DNA from 2 places in the Mediterraneibacter torques genome. Region 1 is predicted to be linked to the other one. Evidence: predicted binding sites of a transcription regulator. Region 1 holds the regulator's gene; the other holds the start of a gene.
What was found. Region 1 encodes NrdR, which represses ribonucleotide reductase genes. Its sites were predicted from a motif close to CACAANATNTTGTG; they were not measured.
Positions count from the first base shown of each region.

Region 2: the regulator NrdR is predicted to act here: its motif matches at 2,492-2,505, upstream of nrdD (anaerobic ribonucleoside-triphosphate reductase).

Region 1 is NZ_CP172594.1:2,427,519-2,431,949, reverse strand. It holds gene ACH9UM_RS11400 (DUF975 family protein) at 1-669, opposite strand, end outside; gene ACH9UM_RS11395 (DUF3783 domain-containing protein) at 737-1,111, opposite strand; gene ACH9UM_RS11390 (PRC-barrel domain-containing protein) at 1,280-1,534, shown strand; gene nrdR (transcriptional regulator NrdR) at 1,593-2,042, shown strand; gene truA (tRNA pseudouridine(38-40) synthase TruA) at 2,051-2,833, shown strand; gene ACH9UM_RS11375 (exodeoxyribonuclease III) at 2,936-3,688, shown strand; gene ACH9UM_RS11370 (CobW family GTP-binding protein) at 3,713-4,431, shown strand, end outside.
Region 2 is NZ_CP172594.1:1,415,552-1,419,982, reverse strand. It holds gene ACH9UM_RS06615 (endo-alpha-N-acetylgalactosaminidase family protein) at 1-438, shown strand, start outside; glycine riboswitch at 588-719, shown strand; gene ACH9UM_RS06610 (sodium:alanine symporter family protein) at 722-2,140, shown strand; gene nrdD (anaerobic ribonucleoside-triphosphate reductase) at 2,643-4,431, shown strand, end outside.

The DNA of each region.
Region 1 (4,431 bases):
GCTTATTTTTGGATTTTCGGCGAGTATGTACGGGATCATGGCATATTCATAATGTTTTATGATCCCTCCTGCGATCGTGAAATTCCAAAGAAACTGAAATACAGATCTGCAGAACATGACCCACACAGGGGCGGCTATACACCGAAGTTTATATAAGAAGAAAATCTTTGAGATAGAAGTTCTTTTGTATTTGCGTACTTCAAGAAAAAACCGCATTTCTCCGATGATAAGCACATAGTTCACAAACAGTTGATAGAGAAATGTTATACACAGTCCTATTATAAGAAATACAAAAGATGTGCCTAACGGTTCTGTAAAAAATGCATTGACTGTTCTAAGGACATTAAAAAATATGGATATGCCGGCGGAACATAGATCGATCACAAAAGAAAATACATGAAATACAGTATTTTGTAAAAGTTTTGGAAAAGCGTTCCCGCCTAAGATCAGACCGAGTGTTTCGGCAAACGCTTCGGAATTCGTAATGCTAAGAGAAAATGCGGCGTCTGTATAGGCAGGACCGGAAAGTTTCTGCAGATTTAAAAATGTTGTGGAAACAGGGTATGCTGTCGTAAGCAAAGAGATAATGAAACAGACGGAAACCATCCTTGTATACGCCGGTTTCATGCATGATTTAGAAGATTTTTTTAATGTTTTTTGTTTCCACATAATGATAGTCCCCCTCTAAAGTTATAACAATATCGGCAGTCTGCCTGATTGGTTTGAAAAAAGTGTTTTAAGGATGGAGTGCTTCATGTTCGCGACGAATCTCGTTGAAGCAGTCAAGAGCATTCCATTTGCTGTTAGTTGCAGTCAGGACGGCTTTATACGGGAACGGGCCGGCTCCGCTTTTGCGAAGGGCTGCCAGAACCTGATCGAGACGGCTGCTGCTTAAAGAAGAGAAGAGAAACATTGTATCCGGAAGTTCCTCTCCGGCGTAATTTCCTTCGACAGGAGAGATATCTTTCATGCCGGCAAGATATCCGAGCGGCTGATTGTACTGTTCCGGTTTGATAAGCTGTATGCGGATATGCAGAGGCAGCAGGGCAGAACGGATTTTCAGCAGTTGTTCTTTTGCCGGTGGATTAAATAATAAGATCATTTCTTTCATGTGTGAAATCCTTTCATTTTATATAAATATATTTTTATTTGTTTTACTGATGTTATTGTATCGCATAAACTGGAAAAAAGAAAGAGAAATGGATTGCGGCTTTGTGCATGGTGGAACTGTTCGTTCATATAATAAATTAAGAAGAGCGTAAAATGGCGGTGAGGCGGTATGCGAATCTGTGAACTGAAGGAAAAAGAAGTGATCAATGTATGCAGCGGAAGGCGTCTCGGCTGTATCGCAGATGTGGAGATCAACATATGTACAGGAGAAATCGAGGCGATCGTAATACCCGGACCGGGGAAAATATGCGGATTTTTCGGGACAGATTGTGAATATGTGATTCCCTTTTCCTGCATAAAAAAGATCGGTCCGGATATCGTGCTTGTGGAGATTAAAGAAGAAAAATTTTTGCAAAAATTTTAAAGCGTGTGGTATAATAATTGCGCATATAGAAAATGGAAAGAGAAAGGCGGAAATGCTCATGAGATGTCCATATTGTGGAAATCCGGATACGAGAGTGATTGATTCTCGTCCTGCAGAAGATAAAAACTCGATCAGAAGAAGACGTTCGTGTGATGAATGCGGCAGAAGATTTACGACATACGAAAAAGTAGAGACGATTCCGCTCATTGTTATAAAAAAAGATAATAACAGAGAGCAGTATGAACGGTCTAAGATTGAACAAGGTGTATTGAGCGCATGTTATAAACGCCCTGTTCCCGCAGAAGCAATCCAGAAAACGATCGATGCGGTCGAACTTGAGATTTTTAATCGTGAGGAGAAAGAAATCCCGAGCAGTGAGATCGGGGAAATCGTTATGGAAAAACTAAAAGAGCTTGATCCGGTAGCATATGTACGCTTTGCCTCTGTGTACAGAGAGTTTAAAGATGCGGGCACATTTATGGACGAGCTTAAGAAGTTTTTGCAGTAGATAAAATTATGAGAACATATAAATTGACGATCGCCTATGACGGGACAAACTATCAAGGCTGGCAGAGGCAGTCAGATACAGATCGGACGATACAGGGGATTTTGGAAGAGACGCTGGAAAACTGCACAGGATATCAGGTGCAGATCGACGGCTCCGGGAGAACCGATGCCGGAGTTCATGCAAGCGGCCAGACTGCGAGCGTTGTTTTGCCGGGAAAAGTGGATACGGCTTTGTTTACGGAAAAAATGAACGGGTGTCTTCCGCCTGATATACGCATCCTTGATGTGGAGCTTGTGAAGAACGGATTTCATGCCCGGAAAAGTGCGGTAGGGAAAGTTTATGAATATCGGATCGATACGGGGATCAAACAAGATGTATTTACACGGAAGTACAGCGGTCATTTTCCGGGAGAACCGGATCTTGCAAGGATGAGGGAGGCGGCCGGATATTTGACAGGCACACATTTTTTTGCGGGGTATACGGATAAAAAAGATAACAGATCTGTCAGACGTACGATTTACTCGATCATGATCAGAGATGAAAGAAAAGACTTTTTGCCGTGCGGAAAATCCGATCAGATCGGGAATGGAAACTGTATTGTCATTCGATATGACGGAACGGGATTTTTGTATCATATGGTGAGAATATTGACAGGAACTTTGCTTGAAGTCGGGATGCGGGAACGTACCGCCGAAAGTGTGAAAGAGGCGCTTTTGACAGGAGACAGATCAAAAGCGGGGTTTCTGGCTCCGGCAGGCGGACTTTTTTTGAGAGAAGTACGGTATGAATGAGAAGAGAGGGACAGGTAGTGAAAGCATCTGTCCTTTTATGCTTTACCCGGAAACAGGTTCTATCAGAGTGATATTAATATTATGTGAGAGAGGTGGATGATAATGAAATTTATTTCGTGGAATGTAAATGGAATAAGAGCGTGTGTGCAAAAAGGTTTTTTGGATTTTTTCACTGAGGCAGATGCGGATATTTTCTGCATACAGGAATCAAAGATGCAAGAAGGGCAGTTGGAACTCGATTTGCCGGGATATCATCAGTATTGGAATTATGCGGTGAAAAAAGGATATTCGGGAACGGCGGTGTTTACGAAAAAGGAACCGTTGTCTGTAACTTACGGTATCGGAATCGAAGAACATGATCAGGAAGGCAGAGTGATCACATGCGAATTTGAAGATTTCTACTTTGTTACGGTATATACGCCCAATTCGCAAAATGAATTGGCGAGACTTGATTACCGCATGAGATGGGAAGATGATTTTCGTATGTACCTGAAAAAACTGGAAGAAAAAAAGCCGGTCATCGTAACCGGAGATATGAATGTGGCGCACAAGGAAATTGATCTGAAGAATCCAAAGACAAATCGAAAAAATGCCGGATTTACAGATGAGGAGAGAGGAAAGTTTACCGAACTTCTTGACGCGGGATTTATTGATACGTTTCGGTATTTTTATCCCGATCGGGAAGGAATTTATTCCTGGTGGTCGTATCGCTTCAGCGCAAGAGCAAAAAATGCCGGATGGCGGATCGATTATTTCTGTGTTTCGGAAAGTTTGAAAGAGCGTCTGAAAGATGCGAAGATTTTGACAGATGTGATGGGATCGGATCATTGTCCTATTGAGCTGGATATGGATTGAATATAATATGGGAGGTTGTTTGAAATGACAAAGATTGATATTATTTCGGGCTTTTTAGGAGCTGGAAAAACAACGCTTATTAAAAAACTGCTTTCGGAGGCGTTTGCGGGAGAACAGGTTGTTCTTATCGAAAATGAGTTTGGAGAGATCGGGATTGACGGCGGATTTTTAAAAGAATCAGGAATCGAGATCAGGGAAATGAATTCGGGTTGTATCTGTTGTTCTCTTGTCGGAGATTTCGGCAAATCTTTGAGAGAAGTTGTGGATACTTATCATCCGGATCGTATTTTGATAGAACCGTCGGGGGTCGGAAAATTATCAGACGTCATAAAGGCGGTTCAAGACGTACAAAGTGAGATCGACGCTAAGTTAAATAGTTTTACGACTGTTGTGGATGTGACGAAATGCAGAATTTACAGAAAAAATTTCGGTGAATTTTTCAGTAATCAGATAGAATATGCGGGCGCGGTTATTTTGAGCAGGACAGATAAGGCAAAACCGGAAAAGATCGAAGAAAGTATTGCTATTTTAAGAGAATTGAATCCGAAGGCGCCGTTTATTACTACACCTTTGGAACAACTTGCGGGAAGTAAAATTTTGGAAACGATGGAATCCGTCAGATCAATGGAGGAGGAACTCCTTGCGGAGGTTGTCTGCCCGGAGTGCGGTCATCACCACGGAGCGCATCATCATGACCATGGAGAGGATGAGCATCATCACGAACATCACCATCATGACCACGG
Region 2 (4,431 bases), 1.0 Mb from region 1:
TTCTCGGCAGCGGCAGAGATCCGTGTGATGGGAAGATTCCAAGACGAAGAAGTTGAAGTAAATAAAGCTGACTTGACGGCATTAGTTGAAAAAGCAGAGGTTTTGAAGGAGAAAGATTATACATCTGAAACATGGAAGCCGTTTGCAGAGGCGTTAAAAGAAGCGCAGGCTGTTCTTGCAAAAGAAGATGCAAGTCAGGCGGAAGTTGACGCGGCACAGACAAGTCTTCAGACAGCGATGGATGGTTTGAAGAAACCGGGAACAACGGACAATAAGAACCCAGGAACAACGGACAATAAGAACCCGGGTGCACCGAATAAAGGTCAGGCTGTTCAGACGGGAGACGCGACATCCTTCTTTGGATGGGGAGCGGCAGGTATCTTCGGATTATTTGCAGCGGCAGCGGCATTTTTTGAGAGAAAAAGACGTCGTCAGTAATTGTGTCGATCGCAAGGCACGGTATAAAAGAAGGTTGCAAAAGCCTTTATAAATAGAAAAATCGCTCGGATCGTTTGAGGTTCGGGCGATTTTTCTTGCTTTTTTATACTTTCCATGTTATTCTGAACTATGTCGTGTTAAAGCGCGAAAGAGAAAACTCAGGAGAGTCTCTTTATCGGCTGTGGCGAGGCCGGTGAAAGAGCGCCGAAGGTGTAAGCGGTATATTCTGTTTTTAAGGCAGACGCCGCGAGTCTCTCAGGCAAAAGGATGGAGGTATAAAGGAATGTTAGAGCAAATCGACCAAATCATTAAGGTGATCGACGGAGCGGTGTGGGGTCTGCCGTTGATCATTCTGATCCTGTTTACAGGATTTCTTCTCACAACCCGGCTGGGTCTTTTACAAATAAGACATCTCGGGAAAGCCCTAAAGTTTATGTTTAAAAATGAAGAGGACGGACAGGGTGAAGTAACCAGTTTCGGAGCGCTTTGTACGGCGTTATCGGCAACGATCGGAACGGGAAACATCACAGGAGTCGCAACTGCATTGGCAGCAGGAGGTCCGGGAGCGCTGTTTTGGATGGTTATCGCGGCGTTTTTCGGAATGGCTACAAAATATGCCGAAGGTCTTCTGGCTATCAAATATCGCACGATCGACAAAGACGGACATGTTCTCGGAGGACCGTTTTACTATATTGAAAACGGAATGGGAAAGAACTGGAGATGGCTGGCTAAAATCTTTGCATTTTTCGGAGCCGGTGTCGGCCTTTTCGGTATCGGTACTTTTACGCAGGTAAACAGTATTTCGTCAGCGGTGAAAAACTTCTTTGATCCAGAGTCATCAAACGTTGTTTTTTCTGCCTTTGGTCATGACTATACGATGGCTACGGTTGTGACTGGGTTGATCTTGACACTTTGTGTCGGCCTTGTCGTGATCGGCGGAATTAAAAGAATCGCGAAAGTATCGGAAATTGTCGTTCCGTTTATGGCAGTGCTTTATGTGGCGCTTGGAGCGATCATTATTATTACAAATATTACGGCTGTTCCGGCAGCGCTTGTATCTATTATAAAATCAGCTTTTACGGGCAGCGCTTTGGCAGGCGGGGCAATGGGAACAATGGTCGTTGCGATGCAAAAAGGAATCGCCCGTGGTATTTTCTCAAATGAATCCGGTCTTGGAAGTGCGCCGATCGCAGCAGCGGCGGCAAAGACAAAAGAGCCGGTTCGTCAGGGACTTGTGTCTATGACAGGAACATTTATCGATACGATAGTGATTTGTACAATGACAGGCCTTTCCATTGTGATAGCGGGTACATGGATGAACCCGGAACTGGAAGGCGTTGAAATTACGGTGGCGGCATTCCAAAAAGGCCTGCCGTTCCCTCCGATCGTAGCTTCGTTCTCACTGATGCTCTGCCTTGTATTTTTTGCGTTCACTACAATACTTGGATGGAACTATTATGGTGAGAGATGTATCGAATATCTTTTTAACAGAAATAAATCCGTAGTAAAAGGGTACCGCTGGTTGTATATTCTTGCAGTATTTATCGGACCATATATGACGGTTGCGGCCGTTTGGAATATCGCGGATATTTTTAATGCGCTGATGGCGTTTCCGAACTTGATCGCGATTTTGGCGTTAAGCGGTGTTGTCGTAAGAGAGACGAAAGATTATTTCGCAAGACAAAAAAAGCAAAGCAAATAAGCAGATAAGATTACATAATAAAGATTGTAAATACAAAAAGATCTGTACAGTATATAAGGCTGTCTGCAGTGGGAAAATGGCTTTTCCGCTACAGGCGGTCTTATTTTTGATATCTTTTTATATTATGATGAGCGATTGTTTTGTGAGCGATAAGATGATTTTTTATATTTGCTTGAAATCTGTCGGATTTAACAGGTTTGGGATTCGGATTGCGGGAAAGTGACAGATAATTTTATTTGTGAAGTTTATTTGTGTAAAAGGAAACGGAAATATTCCCTTAAAAACGACAATCTTTCATAAAAACAGGCTTGTTCTGAAAATACATTATCATGTGTTTTGGGGATTGCATTATACTATATTTTGTATTAGAATAGATTTTAGACAGCACGGGATATGACAGCCGTGCGATGCAAGACATGAGGAAAATGTTCCGTGAAATACGCAAAAAGGCGGAGAAAGCGGAAAAGCATCTGAAAAAAAGATAGATGAGGAGAGGCGAAATATGAAGATTATCAAGAGAAACGGAGCCGAAGAAGTATTTGACATTAAGAAGATCGTAATTGCAGTGACAAAAGCGGATTCATCATCGGAAGGGAGAAGTCTGACCGATTCGCAGATAGAAGATATTGCGGAGTTTGTCGAGTTTAAGTGCAATAAACTGAACCGTGCGGTTTCGGTTGAAGAGATACAAGATCTTGTGGAAGACCAGATCATGGCGACAGGAGCATTTGAACTGGCAAAACGGTATGTGAGATATCGTTATAAGAGATCGCTTGTGCGTAAGGCAAATACGACGGACAACAGGATCCTTTCACTTATTGAGTGCAATAACGAAGATGTCAAACAGGAAAATTCCAATAAAAATCCGGCGGTCAACAGCGTGCAGCGAGATTATATGGCAGGAGAGGTCAGCCGTGACCTGACGCAGAGAATGCTTTTGCCGGAAGATATTGTCGAAGCGGATAAAGAGGGTATCATCCATTTTCATGATTCGGATTATTATGCGCAGCATATGCATAACTGTGATCTTGTCAATCTGGAAGATATGCTCCAGAACGGAACGGTCATCAGCGGAACAATGATAGAGAAACCGCACAGCTTTTCAACGGCATGTAATATTGCGACACAGATCATCGCACAGGTGGCGAGCAACCAGTATGGCGGACAGAGTATTTCGCTTGCGCATCTCGCGCCGTTTGTTCAGGTATCAAGAGATAAGATCCGTGCGGAAGTCCTTCAGGAAATGGAAATGGTAGGGATCGATTATCCGAAGCAGGTGCTCAATGATATTGTGGAAGGCCGCTTAAAAAAAGAGATCATAAAAGGCGTTCAGACGATCGAATATCAGGTGATCACGCTTATGACGACGAATGGTCAGGCTCCGTTCCTTACAGTATTTATGTATTTGAACGAAGCGAAAGATGAGCGGGAGAAAAAAGATCTTGCGATGATCATCGAAGAGACGTTAAAGCAGCGTTATAAAGGCGTGAAAAACGAAGCGGGCGTATGGGTGACGCCGGCGTTCCCGAAGCTGATCTATGTGCTTGAAGAAGATAATATCGACGAAGGTTCTCCGTATTTCTATCTGACGGAGCTTGCGGCAAAATGTACGTCAAAACGTCTTGTTCCGGATTATATTTCCGAGAAAAAGATGAAAGAACTAAAAGAAGGAAACTGCTTCCCGGTTATGGGATGCCGAAGCGCTCTTAGCCCGTGGAAAGACGAAAACGGAAATTATAAGTTTTACGGACGCTTTAATCAGGGAGTTGTGACGATCAACCTTGTGGACGTAGCATTGTCCTCCGGCGGAGATGAGGACAAATTCTGGAAAGTGTTTGACGAGAGACTGGATCTTTGTTACCGGGCTCTTATGTGCAGACATAACCGTCTGAAAGGAACTCTTTCGGATGCGGCTCCGATCCTTTGGCAGTTTGGCGCGCTGGCACGTCTGAAAAAAGGGGAGAAGATCGATAATCTGCTTTATGGCGGATATTCTACGATCTCTCTTGGATATGCCGGACTTTACGAATGTGTGAAATATATGACGGGAAAATCGCACACAGATCCGTCGGCTACACAATTTGCGCTTGACGTAATGAAATACATGAATAAAGCGTGCGACAGATGGAAAGAGGAGACAAATATAGGTTTCAGTATTTACGGTTCTCCGATTGAGAGTACGACATACAAATTTGCAAAATGCCTTCAGAAACGATTCGGTATTATTCCGGGTGTGACGGATAAGAGTTATATCACGAACAGTTATCACGTTAATGTATGTGAGCCGATCG